DNA from 2 places in the Streptomyces sp. NPDC004647 genome. Region 2 is predicted to be linked to the other one. Evidence: riboswitches for the same ligand, from Rfam matches in the RefSeq annotation. Region 2 holds a riboswitch; the other holds the start of a gene.

Region 1 (7,334 bases), on a different contig from region 2:
CCCGCTCGAGCGCCTTCAGCAGGGTCACTCCGGTGCCCCCTGCCCGCAGAGCTTCTCGACCAGGCCCTGAAACTCACCGATGGTCGCGATCCGGAAGGTGATGTCGTCCCCGATCTCGATGCCGAATTCCTTCTCGGTCTCCAGAATGATCTGGAGCACCCGCATCGAATCGAAGTCCGGAAGCGAACGGAAGTGGACGTCCGGCTTCAAGTCCGCTTCCGGTACATTCAACTGCTGACTGATGATGGCGCAAACCCGCTGGTGAATATCCATGGAGAATCATCCCCTTTGTGGTATAGCGCCGTTGGCGGCGCGAAGTATCCGGGCGAGGTCGCCGGGAAACCGCTCACCGTAGGAATCGAGTACGTCGTCGGTGATCCGGCAGAACGTACCGTCGGCCGCCGCGACAAGGTCACCCGTGGGCAGTTCGATCCGGCCGGAGGCCCGTACCGAGACGCTGTCCTGCGCAGTGATGCGGGCGTGAGCGACGTGCTCGGTATCGGTCTCCATGGGCCGGCCGTACCGAATCCGCAGCCCTGTGGTGAACGCCGATACCCGGCCCAAGCGGTAAACCGCCTGGGCAAGCAACTCGTCAAGGATCGTCGCGATGATTCCCCCGTGCACGATGCCGGGGAACGACTCGTAATCCGGTCCCAGTTTTACGCTGGTCACGAAGCCCTCGCCGTCCGGCTCGAAGGACATGTGCAGACCGATGGGATTGTTCGGAGCGCATCCAAAACAGTTCAGCTCTGTTTCGGTCGCCGGCGAAGCGGGCATTCCCATCCTCCTCGCGTGGCTAAATCATGGACCGGAGTTTGTTCTTGATGTCGCGTGGGGACTCGATCGAGTCGTCCCCCGCCACTCTCCGCATGATGGCCAGGACCTTGTTGTCGGCGGCGTCGGTCGCGCCTTCCATGACGCTCTCGACCTGCCTGATGCCGTTGGCCGAAGTGGAGTGCGGGTAGAAGTGGCCGGCCGGATGCTTGATGCCGTCGCTGCGGTCCGCGAGCCAGACGTAGGCCATCTTCAGGGTGGCGATCTGGTTCTCCTTGTTGCCGTCGCACAGCTCCTCGTTGAAGACCGTGAACGCCCGGCAGTGGCGTGACTCGTCGCGGTGCAGCAACTTCCAGATGCGCTTGATCACCGGCTCTTCGGTATCTGCCGCGAGGCGCTTGTAGTACTCGGCGGCACGCGCCTCGGAGATGATGTTCATCGTGAGCGTGCCCGGCCGGGTGTCACCCATCGGATAGGGCTCACGCTTGTACAGCGCGTGCTTGGAGCGGACCTTGACGCCGAGCCGGTCCAAATACCGTGCCTGCACCAGGGAGTGCCGTGCCTCCTCCGCGCCCCACATCAGTGCCCAGGAGGAGAAGCTGGTCTCTCCCTCCCATTCGCGCAGGAAGTTATGGGCGCCGGGCAGCGTCCCGAATTCAATGATCGCGGTCTCCGTGAGGTAGTCGAGCTCATCCTCACGCAGCAGCTCCGGGTTGAGCTGATCGAGGTTGATCTCGTTCCAGTCCCACCGCGTGGTCTCGAACCAGTCGAAGATCTTGTTGTAGGTCGAGTCCAGGTAGAAGTCGGTGTAGAGCGGGTCCTGGATCAGCGAGTGATAGGCGCGCAACCCCAGCGCGACCGAATCCGAGAGCCCGAAGCCCTCGAAACCGGACGGCGCCAGGATGTCCTCCACGTCGTAGGCCTCGGCCCAGTCGGGAACGCGTCCGCCCGCGGTCGGACCGACCACGTAGGCCCGCGTCTTGTTGAAGTCCCGCATATCGCGGAGAGTTGCTACGCCGTCAGGAGCGGCCGACCCCTCACCTCCGATGAAGACGGCCGCCAACTCCACATCGTCTTCCAGTTCGTGCAGGTATCGCGCGAGTACGTCGGGGGTTACGCGATCGAGGTCGATCTCGCCGAACCGGCTCAGTGAAAGCCGCTCCGGAAGTTTCACTTCCGGAAGGCAGTTCACGAAAGCAACACGTACCGTGCTCATAACGCTCCTCCCTGGTTCCCCATCCGATTCCGTCTGCATTCCGATCAGTACGGCCATGTGCGGGCCGACTACCGCAACAGAAACACGAATTCGGGGGTGAGGAGCCGTCTCTTGCAGGAAGCTGCCGGAGAGTGCTCAGGCCGCCCCGGCCGGACTCAGCCACTCCGCCGCGGCATCCGGCTCGGTCCGGCAGCGGTATTCGATGAGGTCCGCGATACTGATGACCGGAAGGCCGTGCTCGGCCGCGAAGCGGAGCAGGTCGGGCAGGCGCTTCATCGTCCCGTCGTCGTTGACCAGCTCGCACAGCACCCCGGCTTCCCGGCAGCCGGCCAGCCGCGCCAGGTCCAGCGTGGCCTCGGTGTGCCCCGGGCGGCGCAGTACCCCGCCCGGCACTCCGCGCAGCGGTACGACGTGGCCCGGACGGCAGAGGTCCTCGGGGAGGGTCGCCGGGTCGGCCAGCAGCCGGATCGTACGGGCGCGGTCCGCGGCGGAGATCCCGGTGCTCACCCCGTCGCGGGCGTCGACCGTGACGGTGTAGGCGGTCCCCCGGCGGTCCTGGTTGGTGTGATGCATCGGCGGCAGTTCGAGCCGGTGGCACTCGGCCTCGGTCAGCGGGGCACAGATGTATCCGGATGTGTACCGCACCATGAAGGCCAGCAGTTCAGGAGTGGCGTGCTCTGCGGCGAACACCAGGTCGCCCTCGTTCTCGCGCGCCTCGTCGTCGGCCACAACGGCCGCCCCTCCCGCGGCGATGGCCGCGAGAGCGGCCTCCACACTGTCGAGCTGGCTCATCGATGACATCCTCTCCCTGTGGAACCCGGCGACCTTCACGCTGGGCGGGGAGGATGGAAAGAAGGGGAGTGGGGCGAGACCGGGTGAGCCGGAGCTGCGCATTGCAGGCGCACGAGTTGCGCGGCACGGCCCATGGATATCCCACACGCAAACTCCCTTCCGGACTTTAACCGTCGGCCCCGAAATTGCATCGGGTCAACCGGTCGATGGCTTCGACCGGGTCGCGGGCTCTCACCGCCGGTTCGGAATTTCACCGAACCCCGCCTGCGCGTTGGCTGTAGGCATACTCAACGGCTCCAGCTTGCCACAGCGGTTCCCGGCGGGACCAGGGTGACCGTCCGGCAGGGCAAGTGCAGGGCGCGGCCCGGCCCTTGGGCCGCGCCGGCATTCCGGCTGGCAGCGCCACCCATCGCGCGCCGGGGAAGGTGCCGCCACCCAAGGGCCCGTTCGCACGGGCGTGTTGCAGCAACCTGCCAGATCGTCATGTCCGTGCTCGGCCGCCGTACACCGGTGTGCTTGCATGCAGGCGGCAGCCACCTGGCGTACCGCCACCCCATGAGCGAATCGAAGAGAGATGCGACGTCCACAACCACCCATGATGAAGCCAGAACCCTTTGCTCCCACCGCACGGCTCCGCTTCGTCACCGGTGTGGTCGGCCTCCTCCTGGCTCTCTGCGGCTCGCTGGTGTCCTGCGCCGAGCCGACCGGGAGCAGTTCCGCCAAGAACGCGAAACTGACAATCGGGCTGACCTATGTGCCCAACATCCAGTTCTCGCCGTTCTACGTGGCCGAGGCGAAGGGGTATTACAAGGAGGCGGGGCTGAGCGTGAAGCTGCGTCACCACACAGCGGGTGAAGATCTCTTCGGCGGGCTGGAGTCGGGGAGGGAGGACGCCGTGCTGGCCGGCGGCGACGAAATGCTCCAGGGGCGCTCGAAGTCCGTCCCGGTGGTGTCCGTGGCGCAGCTCTACCACCGCTACCCGGTTTCGCTGATGGTCCCGGAGAAGTCCGGAATCCGGCAGGCGAAGGACCTGCGGGGGAAGAGCGTCGGCATCCCGGGGCCGTACGGGGAGGCGTACTTCGCACTGCTGGCCCTGCTCTCCGAAGGAGGGCTGACGGAGAAGGACGTCGATGTGAAGAACATCGGCTTCACCCAGCAGGCGGCACTGGTCGGGGACAAGGTCGACGGTGTGATGGGGTACGTCAACAACGAGGGAGTCGGGTTCGACAAGGCGGACTTCCCGGTGCGCTCCATCAGTCCGTACGCCGGTGAGAAGGAACTGCCGCTGGTCTCCATCGGCATCGGCGCCCGGCAGAGCGTCGCCGACAAGCGCGCGGGAGACCTGCGGAAGTTCCTCGACGCCACCCTGCGCGGGGTGCGGTTCGTCCTCAGCCACCCGGAGGAGACGGTGGAGCTGAGCAGGACCTACGTGCCGGGGCTGACCGGCGAGAAGCAGAAGCGCGACGCGCTGGCCGTACTGAACGCCACCAGGCCGCTGTTGAAGAACTCCGCCGGCGCCCTGGGCCGGCACGACGCCGAGCGCTGGCAGAGCATGGCCGTCTTCATGGCGGAACAGAAGCTGCTGTCCAAGAAGGTCGACGTCACCTCGGCCTTCAGCAACAAGTACCTTCCGTAGCCCGGTGGGCGGCTTCCGCCGGTCGGACTGCGGACGCCCGTTACGCTCCCGGGAAGCCGCACCCTGCGCCTCGCACGTGCGAGGCATCCACAAGGAGGAACGCATGACGGACCTGGGCAGTGTCGATCCGGCGAAGATGTCCGGACTGGAATTCCTGCGTTACGCCACCAGCCTGCCGGACCGGACCGGCATCGGATCCCTGCTCGGCATCGCGGCCGATGTACTCGAGGAGGGGCACGTGATCATGTCCCTCGAGCCACGGCCGGAATTCGCCAATCCACTGGGAACCGTGCACGGCGGAATCTTTTCGACACTGCTCGACAGCGCCATGGGGTGCGCGGTCCACACCACGCTCCCGGCCGGGGCCGGCTACACCACCCTCGGACTGACGGTCAATCTGGTCAGGGCGGTCCCGGTGGATGCCGAGCGGCTCATCGCCGAGGGCACCACCGTCCATGTCGGGGGGCGTACCGCCACCGCTGAGGGTCAGGTGAAGGACGCCGACGGCCGTCTGGTCGCCCATGCCACCACCAACTGCATGATCTTCCGCTGACCGGCTGCCGCAACGGACGGGCTGCGTCCAGGAAGGGAAGAGTCCTTGAAAGGCCCAGAGCTGTCCCGTCGGATGTCAGCCGTCCCCGTGTCGGCCACGGCCGGTGTACGCCAGGCGGCCCGTCGGCTCGACCAGTCCGGAGTGCGCGTCTTCCAGCTGGGGGCGGGTGAGCCGCAGACGCCCAGCCCGGCCGAGGTTGTGGCGGCGGCGGGGCGGGCGGCCGCTGATCCGCGGCTGCACCGGTACGCGCCGGGCCAGGGCATCCCCGATCTGCGGGACGCCGTGGCGGACTACCGCGCCGATCTCTACGGCCACGCGCTCTCTCCCGACGCGGTGCTGGTCACCTGCGGGGCCAAGCAGGCCGTCTTCAACACCCTGCTCGCCCTGGTCGACCCCGGCGACGAGGTCATCGTCCCCACGCCTTGCTGGGTCAGTTACCCCACGATGGCCCAACTGGCCGGCGGGGTACCGGTCGCTGTCCCCACCACGGCCGAGGAGGGGTTCACCCCGCGCGTGCAGCAGCTGGAGGCCGCCCGTACCCCGCGCACCAAGGTGCTGGTGCTGAACTCGCCCGGCAACCCCACGGGCGCCGTGTACCCCGCGGACGAACTGCGCCGGATCGGCCGCTGGGCGCTGACACACGGAATCTGGGTCATCAGCGACGAGGTCTACGGCGAACTGCTCGAAAAGGGCAGCGAGCCGCTGTCCGTCGTCACCGCGGTACCGGAGCTGAGCGAGCAGTGTGCCGTCGTACACGGCGTCAGCAAGACCTTTGCCATGACCGGCTGGCGGGTGGGCTGGCTGATCGGGCCCGCCCGTCTGATCAAGGCCGCGACGGCGCTGCAGTCGCACTCCACCTCTCATCCGACGGCGGTTGCGCAGCAGGCCGCCGCTGCTGCCCTCACCGATGCCCGGGACGCGGCGGAACGGATGCGGGCCGACTACCAACGCCGCCGGCAGCTGGTGGTGGAGCGGCTCTCCGGAGTGCCGGGCGTCACCCTGGCCGCACCGCGGGGCGCGTTCTACGCCTTCCCCCGCTTCGCTCCCGGGGGCCGGCCGCTGGACGACGAGGAATTCGCCACCCGGCTGCTGCGCGAGCACCATGTCGCGACGGTTCCCGGGGCGGCGTTCGGCGCCCCCTCGCATCTGCGGATCAGCTGCACCGCAGACGACGACGAACTGCTGGAAGGACTCGACCGGCTGCTGCGGGCGCTGCCGTGATCACCAGGACACCCCGTCCGGAAAGTTCTGCCTGAGCCAGAGTTCGGCCCCGATCAGCAGCCATACCTGCCGCCCGTGGGTATCCGTGGCACGGCCGTCCGCCGCGGACAGCCATCGGCGCAGCCTGCCCTGGTCGAAGATGGCACCGATACGCGCGTCCGGGCCGAAGAGCAGCTTGTCCACCTCGGCCCGCCGCTCGCCCAGCAGCCAGCGACTGAGCGGCACCGGGAAGGGCAGCTTGCGCCGCGTGGTGACCCCGGGCGGAAGCCGGTGCCGATAGGCCTGTCTGAGGGCGTACTTGGTGACATCACGACGCTCGCTGAGCGCGGCCACCGGCTCGCCCAGCGCCAGGGCCCGTGGCCACAGTCCGCGCCAGCGCAGCCTGTCCCGTTCCGGCAGGGACAGGGCGGCCGCCACGATCCGGTGGTCGGTGAAGGGGACCCGGACCTCCACCCCCTCCGCCATGAAGGCCGCGTCCATGACCTCCAGAAGTCCCCGCAGATGGGTGGTGACGAAGAAGTGCGAGAGCTGGTGGAACAGCCCGGGCCCGGCTTCGTCGAAGCGGTGCTCGACCACCTTGACCAGCGCCAGGTCGTCCGCGACCGCTTCCCGCATCTCGTCGGTGAACAGCGCGAGCTTGTCCGCCTGCGGCCAGTAGCAGTACCGGCTGAGGAAGAGGCCGAGATGGCCGAGGCCGGTCTCGTCCTCGGTCATCCCCGCAGCCGACAGAAGGCGCCGGCGCAGCGGCGGCGGGAGCTTGCGGGCGAGGTCCAGCCGCCGGGCATCGAACGGCAGCCGGAATATCCTCCCGTACCCGGCGAACAGCTCGTCCGCGCCCTCTCCGGAGAGCACGACGCTGGCGTGCGGTTTGATGTGCCGTGCCAGCAGTGTGAGCGCCACCTCGTTGTGCATCCCCAGCGGCTGGTCCTTCAGCCGGGTCAGTCCTGCTGCCTCCGCGAGGTAGTCCCCGGAGGTGACGGGCAGCGTCAGATGGCGGGCGCCGAGCGCCTGCGCGGTCACCCGGGCGTCCGCCACCTCGTCGTATCCGGCACCGGGGAGCGATGCGGTCACGGCCAGCATGCCGGGGTTGTCCCGCGCCAGCTCCAGCGCGATCACCGAGGAGTCCAGGCCCCCCGACAGCA
Region 2 (7,334 bases):
TGTGCAGTGCCCGCTCCTCAGCGCCATGGCTCGGCGACGGTACGCAGCGTGGCGGCGGTGGAGACCGCGGCGGTGACCGCTTCGTGGCCCTTGTCCTCGGTCGAGCCCTCCAGGCCGGCCCTGTCCAGCGCCTGCTCCTCGTTGTCGCAGGTCAGCACGCCGAAACCGATGGGGACACCGGTGTCGACGGTGACCTGGGTGAGGCCCTGGGTGACGCCTTGGCACACGTACTCGAAGTGCGGGGTGCCGCCGCGGATGACGACGCCGAGGGCGACGACCGCGTCATAGCCGCGGCCCGCCAGGACCTTGGCGACGACCGGAAGCTCGAAGCTGCCGGGCACGCGCAGCAGCGTCGGCTCATCGATGCCCAGCTCGTGCAGGGCGCGCAGTGCGCCGTCCACAAGGCCGTCCATCACCTTCTCGTGCCACTGCGCCGCCACCACGGCCACCCGCAGGTCTCCGCAGTTCTTCACGGACAGTTCGGGGGCGCCCTTACCGCTCACGTCTCTCCTCGGTGCTGATCTGGTGCTGATCTTGTACATATCGTGCGGTTGCACGACTGCCGCATGCGCGGGCTCACTGGTTGCCGCAGGCGGAGGGTCGGGCTCCGCCCAGCGGGGACAGCGGGAGCTCGGCGTCCAGCCACGGCAGGTCGTGTCCCATCCGGTCCCGCTTGGTGCGCAGATACCGGAGATTGTGCTCGCCCGCCTGGACCGGCATCGGCTCCCGGTCGGTGACCTTCAGTCCGTGCCGGACGAGGGCGGCGGTCTTCTCGGGGTTGTTGGTCAACAGCCGCAGGCTGCGTACGCCGAGGTCGGTGAGGATCTGGGCGCCCGCGGCGTAGTCGCGTGCGTCGGCGGGCAGGCCGAGTTCGAGATTGGCGTCCAGGGTGTCCCGGCCGCGCTCCTGGAGCTCATACGCGCGCAGCTTGGACATCAGGCCGATGCCGCGTCCCTCGTGGCCGCGCAGATAGATCACCACGCCGCGGCCCTCGGTGGTGACCCGCGCGAGCGAGGCGTGCAGCTGGGGACCGCAGTCGCAGCGCATCGAGTGGAAGATGTCGCCGGTGAGGCACTCGGAGTGGACGCGTACCAGGACGTCCTCGCCGTCGCCGATGTCGCCCTGGACGAGGGCGATGTGCTCGACGCCGTCCACGGTGGAACGGTAGCCGTACGCCTGGAAGTCGCCGAACGCGGTGGGCAGCCGGGTCTCCGCCTCACGGCGGACGGTGGGCTCGGACGACCTGCGGTACGCCACCAGGTCCTCTATGGAGATGATCGCCAGGCCGTGCTTGCGGGCGAACGGGATCAGCTCGGGCAGCCGCATCATCGTGCCGTCCTCGGCCGCGATCTCCACGATCGCGGCAGCCGGGCGCAGTCCCGCGAGCCGGGCGAGGTCGACGCCGGCCTCGGTGTGGCCGTTGCGCACGAGCACACCGCCGGGGCGGGCGCGGAGCGGGAAGATGTGGCCGGGGCGTACGAAGTCGCCCTGGGTGGCGGTGCCGTCGGCGAGCAGCCGGAGGGTGGTGGCCCGGTCGGCGGCGGAGATGCCGGTGCTGACGCCGTGCGCGGCCGAGGCGTCGACCGAGACGGTGAACGCGGTACGCATCGACTCGGTGTTCTGCTCGACCATCTGGGGCAGGTCGAGGCGGTCCAGGTCCACGCCCTCCATGGGCGCGCAGATCAGCCCGCGGCACTCGCTCATCATGAACGCCACGATCTGCGGAGTGGCCTTCTCCGCGGCGATGACGAGGTCGCCCTCGTCCTCCCGGTTCTCGTCGTCCACGACGACGACGGGGCGTCCCGCGGCGATGTCGGCGATCGCGCGCTCGACCGGGTCCAGCCGCAGGTCCTCGTCGTCGCCGTCGCCGTCGTACCAGCTCTGCAGTGCGGTCATGCCGCTGCTCCTTCCAGGACGGCCGCGCCACGGGAGCGCAGCCACCAGTCGCGCGTTCCCCACAGGACGAGGACGGGATGGATCACGTGGACGAGGCCGGAGAAGGCAGGGCCGTTCAGCCGGTCCGGAGCGGTCACTTGACGGCCTCCCGGGCAATGGTGCCGACGTCGGCGCCGGCGCCGAGCAGCCGCTCGACGTACTTGGCGATGACGTCCACCTCGAGGTTGACCGTGTCGCCCGGCTCCTTGATGCCCAGGGTGGTGAGCGCCAGGGTGGTCGGGATCAGGCTGACGGTGAAGTAGTCGGGGCCCGCGTCCACGACGGTGAGGCTGATGCCGTCGACGGTGATGGAGCCCTTCTCGACGACATACCGGGTCAGGTCGTCGGGGAGCGCGATCTTGACGATCTCCCAGTGCTCGGCGGGCTTGCGATCGACGACGACGCCCGTGCCGTCGACATGTCCCTGGACGATGTGGCCGCCGAGGCGTCCGCCGAGGGCCATCGGCCGTTCGAGGTTGACGCGGGACCCGACGACGAGGGCGCCGAGACTGGAGCGGCTCAGCGTTTCGGCCATCACATCGGCGGTGAACTCACCGTCGCCGGTGTCGACGACGGTGAGGCAGACGCCGTTGACGGCGATCGAGTCGCCGTGCTTGGCGCCCTGGGTGACGACGGGGCCGCGCAGCCGGAAGCGAGCGGAGCGGGTGGGGTCGCCCTCAGCGGCGGCCGGGAGAGAGTCGCCGAGATGCTCGACGGCGGTGACCTCACCCAGTTCTTCGACGATTCCGGTGAACACGTCAGCTCTCCTCGGGGGGCGTGGCGTTGGCGGTGGGTACGGCGGTGATGCGCAGGTCGGGGCCGAGTCGCGTGGCGTCGGTGATGTCGAGCCGCAACGCCTGCGCGATCGTGCTGATTCCGGCGTCGGCGAGCGCCGCGGGGCCCGCGCCGAGCAGTGCGGGGGCGAGATAGCCGACGACCTGGTCGACGGCGCCGGCCGCGACGAAGGCGCCGGCGAGGGTCGGGCCGCCCTCCAGCAGGACCGACCGCACGTCGCGCCCGTGGAGGGCGTCGAGCAGGGCCGGGATGTTCAGGCCCCGGCGGGGCGCACGGGGGAGCCTGACGACCGGGGCGAGACCTTCGAGGTGTGCGGCGTCGGCGTCCTCGGCCACCGCGACCAGTGTCGGCGCATGGCCGTCGAGGACACGGGCGCCGGGCTTGACGGCGGTGGCGTTGCTGTCGACGACGACGCGCAGCGGCTGCGTGATCCCCGAGTCCAGCAACTCGGCGTCCCTCGGGCGCGAACCGAGCTGCGGGTCGTCGGTGCGGGCGGTGCCGGAGCCGACGACGACGGCGTCGGCCTGGGCCCGCAGCCGGTGGACGTCCGCGCGGGACTCGGGCGAGGAGATCCATCGGCTGGTGCCGTCGGCGGCGGCGGTCCGGCCGTCGAGGGTGGCGGCGTACTTCCAGAGCACGAAGGGGCGGCCGAGGCGTACGGAGGTGAGCCAGGCGAGGTTGCCCGCCTCGGCCTCCTCGGCGAGCAGTCCGCCCTCGACCTCGATGCCGGCGGCGGCGAGGGTGCTGGAGCCGCCGGTGGCGGCCGGGTTGGGGTCGGCGACGGCGTAGCGCACCCGGGCGATGCCGGCGTCGATGAGCGCCTGGGTGCAGGGACCGGTGCGGCCGGTGTGGTCGCAGGGTTCGAGTGTGACCAGAGCGGTGCCGCCACGGGACCGCTCCCCCGCGTCGCGCAGGGCCTCGACCTCGGCGTGCGGCCCCCCGGCCCGCCGGTGCCAGCCTTCGCCGACGATCTGTCCGGAGACGTCGAGGATCACGCACCCGACAACCGGGTTGGGGCTGGTGGATCCGAGACCGCGGGCCGCGAGCGCGATGGCGCGGCGCATCGCGGCGCGTTCGGCTGGGGCTGCGGGGGCCACCGGGTCCTCCTGCCTCTTCGGGCACGGACTCCGGGGCTGTCGAAATGACAGAAGCGGGAACAACGCATCGGAGGACGCCGAGGCCGGGACGTACAAAGCGGTCCGCGAGGACGGACCCGCCGGGCGGCGGCGCACCGGTGCTTGCCCGCCGCGCACTGCCTCCCATCCGGACTTTAACCGTCGGTCCAGGAATTTCACCTGGTCAACCGGCCGCTGGCGGCGGACGGGTCGCGGACTGTAACCGCCGGTTCGGACTTTCACCGACCCCGGAGTGCGCTGACGTCACTGGTACAGGCCCCAGTGTGCCATGAGATACGGGCCCGAGTGGAGGCCGCCTCCCTGTGGGTTGGCTCACGCGGCCGCACCGCCGCGGCGGGGCGCTACGGCAGGGCGGCCGTTCCCCGGGCGGCGAGCAGGGGCCCCGCAGCGGACCGGCCGGCGCAGCGGGATCATCATTGCGCGGCGGATTGCGCGGCGGATTTGCGCGGCGTTTCTTCGGGGAGGAGTGACGGGATGGAGAGTATCGGCGCGAGGGCCGGAGTCGGCGGGGCCGGTCCGGCCGGTTTCCGGGAACGGACCCTGCGCCGCGCCCGTATCGCCGTCGCCGCCGTGTTCGCCGTGCACGGCGCGGTCACCGGCAGCTTCGCGACCCGTATCCCCTGGATCCAGGAGCACACGGACATCGGTGCGGGCCAACTCGGCATCGCTCTCGCCTTCCCCGCGGTCGGCGCCTCCGTGGCGATGCCGCTGGCGGGGCGGATCAGCCACCGCTTCGGTGCCCGGGCCGCCCTGCGCGGGCTGCTCGCCCTGTGGACCGCCGCGCTGGTTCTCCCGGCGTTCGCCCCCGATTTCCTCGCGCTGTGCTGCGCGCTCTTCGTCCTCGGCGCCACGGCCGGTATGGCGGATGTCGCGATGAACGCCCTGGGGGTGGAGATCGAGGAACGGCTCGGGCGCCCGATCATGTCCGGGCTGCACGGGATGTGGAGCGCGGGGGCGCTGGCGGGTTCGGCGGCCGGTACGGTCGCCGCCCACGCCGGTCTGGACGCCCGGGCGCATCTGGCGATCGCCGCCGCCGTCCTCACCGTGCTCGGCGCCGTCGCCTGCCAGGGGGTCCTGGACCTGCGCAGCGCACCGGACGAGCACCCGCCGCCGCGCTTCGCGCTGCCCCCGAAGTCCGCCCTGGTCATCGGCGCGGTCGGCTTCTGCGCCGTCTTCGCGGAGGGCGCGAGTCTGGACTGGTCCGCGGTCTATCTGCGCGACTCCCTCGGGACCTCGGCGGGCCTGGCGGCCGCCTCCACCACCGCCTTTGCCTGCACGATGGCGGTGGCACGGCTGGCCGGGGACGCCGTGGTGGGGCGCTTCGGGGCCGTACGGACCGTACGGGTCGGCGGTGTACTCGCGACGGCGGGCGGTGTGCTGGTCGTGGCGGCCACCCATCCAGTCATGGCCATGGGCGGGTTCGCGCTGATCGGCCTGGGGGTCGCGGTGGTCGTCCCGCTGGCCTTCGCGGCGGCGGGCCGCAGCGGTCCCGCTCCGAGCCAGTCGATCGCGGGCGTCGCCACGATCACCTACACCTCAGGGCTCATCGCGCCCTCCGCGATGGGCTCGATCGCCGACGCGACGTCGCTGACGGCGTCGTTCGGGCTGGTCACGGCATTGGCCTTCGGGCTGGTGCTGGGCGCGGGCGTACTGCGCCCAGCCGCCAGGAGCACCACGGGCGGGGCGCAGCGGGAGGCAGCGACCGAGCACTCCGGGGACGGGGCGGGCAGGCCTCAGCCGGGCTGAGGCTCCTTGGGCCCGTCCTCCGAACCGGTTTCCGAACCGGCCTCGGGTCCGGCCTCCGGTCCGGCCTCCGGTCCGGTTCGGGGCCCGGTGTCCGTTCCGGTACCGGCGCCCCCCGGACCGGCTTGCGGCTCCTGCTGCCGCGACGCGGCGTTCAGCGGGCACTCCGGATTCACGCAGCGCCCCGGCTCCCACACCGGGACGTACGCACCGAACACCTTGCGTCGCCTCACCGCGACCGCAGGGACCGGTTGATCGCACACCGGGCAGGAGAATTTCGCGGCACTCCAGCCGCGGCGCCCGTCGTCGCTGGCCATACCTCCACGGTAGGCCCGGTCACGTTCCCCGGCCAGGGCCGTGCGGCCGGAGCGCGCCCTGAGCGCCGGAGTCGCCTGCCGCGTTCCGTCAGGCCGTGCTCCGGCGCGTCCCGTTACGCCGTTCCGGTCATTGCCGACAGCAGGGGCCGTATCTCTCCGGACCGCGCTGCCACCCTGTGCGCATGACCACGACGAGAACGCCCGCGGCGGCGGACCTGCACCACGTGGCGGAGCGGATGCGCGCGCTGGACGCGGCGCTGCCGGAGCGGGACGGTGTCGCCGTGTTCAACCGGGTATATCTGGCGGTCACCGAGGAGATCGCCCGGCGCGGGTCGCTGGGGCTCTTCCAGGACCCGTCGGCCGCCTCGGAGTTGGGGGCCCGCTTCGGGCTGCGCTATCTGACCGCGGTGGACGCGGCGGCGGCCGGGCGGCGGCCTCCTGCCTGCTGGCGGCCGCTGTTCCAGCAGCGCCGCCACCCCGGCGTACGCCCGCTGCAGTTCGCGCTCGCCGGGATCAACGCGCACGTCGGGCACGACCTGGCCCTGGCGGTGGTCGACACCTGTACCGGGCTGGGCCGCGGGCCGGAGGCCCTGGAGCGGGACTTCGAGCGGGTCGGCGATGTGCTCGGCGCACTGGAGGAGCGGATCCGGGAGGACCTGATGCCCGGGCCCGACCTGCTGGACGTCGCCGATCCGCTGACCCATCTGGCGGGGACCTGGAGCCTGGAGCGGGCGCGGGACGCCGCGTGGGCGGCGTCCCGCGTGCTGTGGGGGCTGCGGCATACGGAGGAGCTGTACGGGGAGTTCGCGGAGCGGCTCGACGAAGGGGCCGGGCTCGTCGGCCGGTTCCTGCTCACCCCGCTGGGCTGAGCGCTCTCCGGCCGTCGGCCGGTGCTCAGCCCGCCGGGCTGAGACCCTCCCGGCCGAAGACCTTGACCGCTTGGTAGTAGGTCCACGCGGTGGAGTTGCAGGACGCCCTCGTCGCCCCGCCGTACACGGCGCAGACCCGTTTCAGGTCCTCGTAGAAGGCGCTGTCGACGCGTGCCCTGTTGGCGGCGAAGGTGCCGATCGCCTTGTAGTTGCGGTAGCCGAAGTCGTGCCGGGCGCAGGAGAACTGGAAGGGGAATCCGAAGGGGTTGTCCGGGGACGAGGAGCAGTAATCGGTGGACCAGTCGAAGCCGTACGCCGACCACGGTCCCTGGTCGGCCCGGGCGGCCGCCCAGGCGCTGTAGGCGGCGGCGCTGGTCTGCGTCCAGGCCGCGAGGACCTGCGGCTTGTCGGCGGGAACGGCGTTGGCGGACGAGGCGGTGCCCGCGACGGTCATCAGGGCGAGGGCTGAGGCGGCCAGAGCGGTGGAGAGTCTTCGGTGCATCCCACACCTCCAGAAGTCCGCGGCCCGCTCGTCGGGC

Evidence for each region. Region 2 has a riboswitch for FMN ahead of ribD (bifunctional diaminohydroxyphosphoribosylaminopyrimidine deaminase/5-amino-6-(5-phosphoribosylamino)uracil reductase RibD). Riboswitches for the same ligand answer to the same signal wherever they lie in the genome.
Region 1: linked by a shared signal. The riboswitch ahead of ribB (3,4-dihydroxy-2-butanone-4-phosphate synthase) and the one ahead of ribD (bifunctional diaminohydroxyphosphoribosylaminopyrimidine deaminase/5-amino-6-(5-phosphoribosylamino)uracil reductase RibD) in region 2 are both predicted to bind FMN.

The regions. Positions count from the first base shown of each region.
Region 1 is NZ_JBEXKU010000040.1:52,463-59,796, reverse strand. Features, by position in the region: gene ABZW18_RS19275 (fatty acyl-AMP ligase) at 1-28, opposite strand, end outside; gene ABZW18_RS19270 (acyl carrier protein) at 25-273, opposite strand; gene ABZW18_RS19265 (PaaI family thioesterase) at 280-777, opposite strand; gene ABZW18_RS19260 (ferritin-like domain-containing protein) at 797-1,990, opposite strand; partial or broken gene ribB (3,4-dihydroxy-2-butanone-4-phosphate synthase) at 2,171-2,782, opposite strand; FMN riboswitch at 2,926-3,054, opposite strand; gene ABZW18_RS19250 (ABC transporter substrate-binding protein) at 3,378-4,418, shown strand; gene ABZW18_RS19245 (PaaI family thioesterase) at 4,522-4,971, shown strand; gene ABZW18_RS19240 (pyridoxal phosphate-dependent aminotransferase) at 5,044-6,192, shown strand; gene asnB (asparagine synthase (glutamine-hydrolyzing)) at 6,193-7,334, opposite strand, start outside.
Region 2 is NZ_JBEXKU010000136.1:4,865-12,198, forward strand. Features, by position in the region: gene ribH (6,7-dimethyl-8-ribityllumazine synthase) at 18-503, opposite strand; gene ABZW18_RS32900 (bifunctional 3,4-dihydroxy-2-butanone-4-phosphate synthase/GTP cyclohydrolase II) at 577-1,896, opposite strand; partial or broken gene ABZW18_RS32905 (nicotinamide riboside transporter PnuC) at 1,893-2,012, opposite strand; gene ABZW18_RS32910 (riboflavin synthase) at 2,030-2,692, opposite strand; gene ribD (bifunctional diaminohydroxyphosphoribosylaminopyrimidine deaminase/5-amino-6-(5-phosphoribosylamino)uracil reductase RibD) at 2,694-3,827, opposite strand; FMN riboswitch at 3,976-4,106, opposite strand; gene ABZW18_RS32920 (MFS transporter) at 4,341-5,612, shown strand; gene ABZW18_RS32925 (DUF5995 family protein) at 6,109-6,795, shown strand; gene ABZW18_RS32930 (phospholipase) at 6,821-7,297, opposite strand.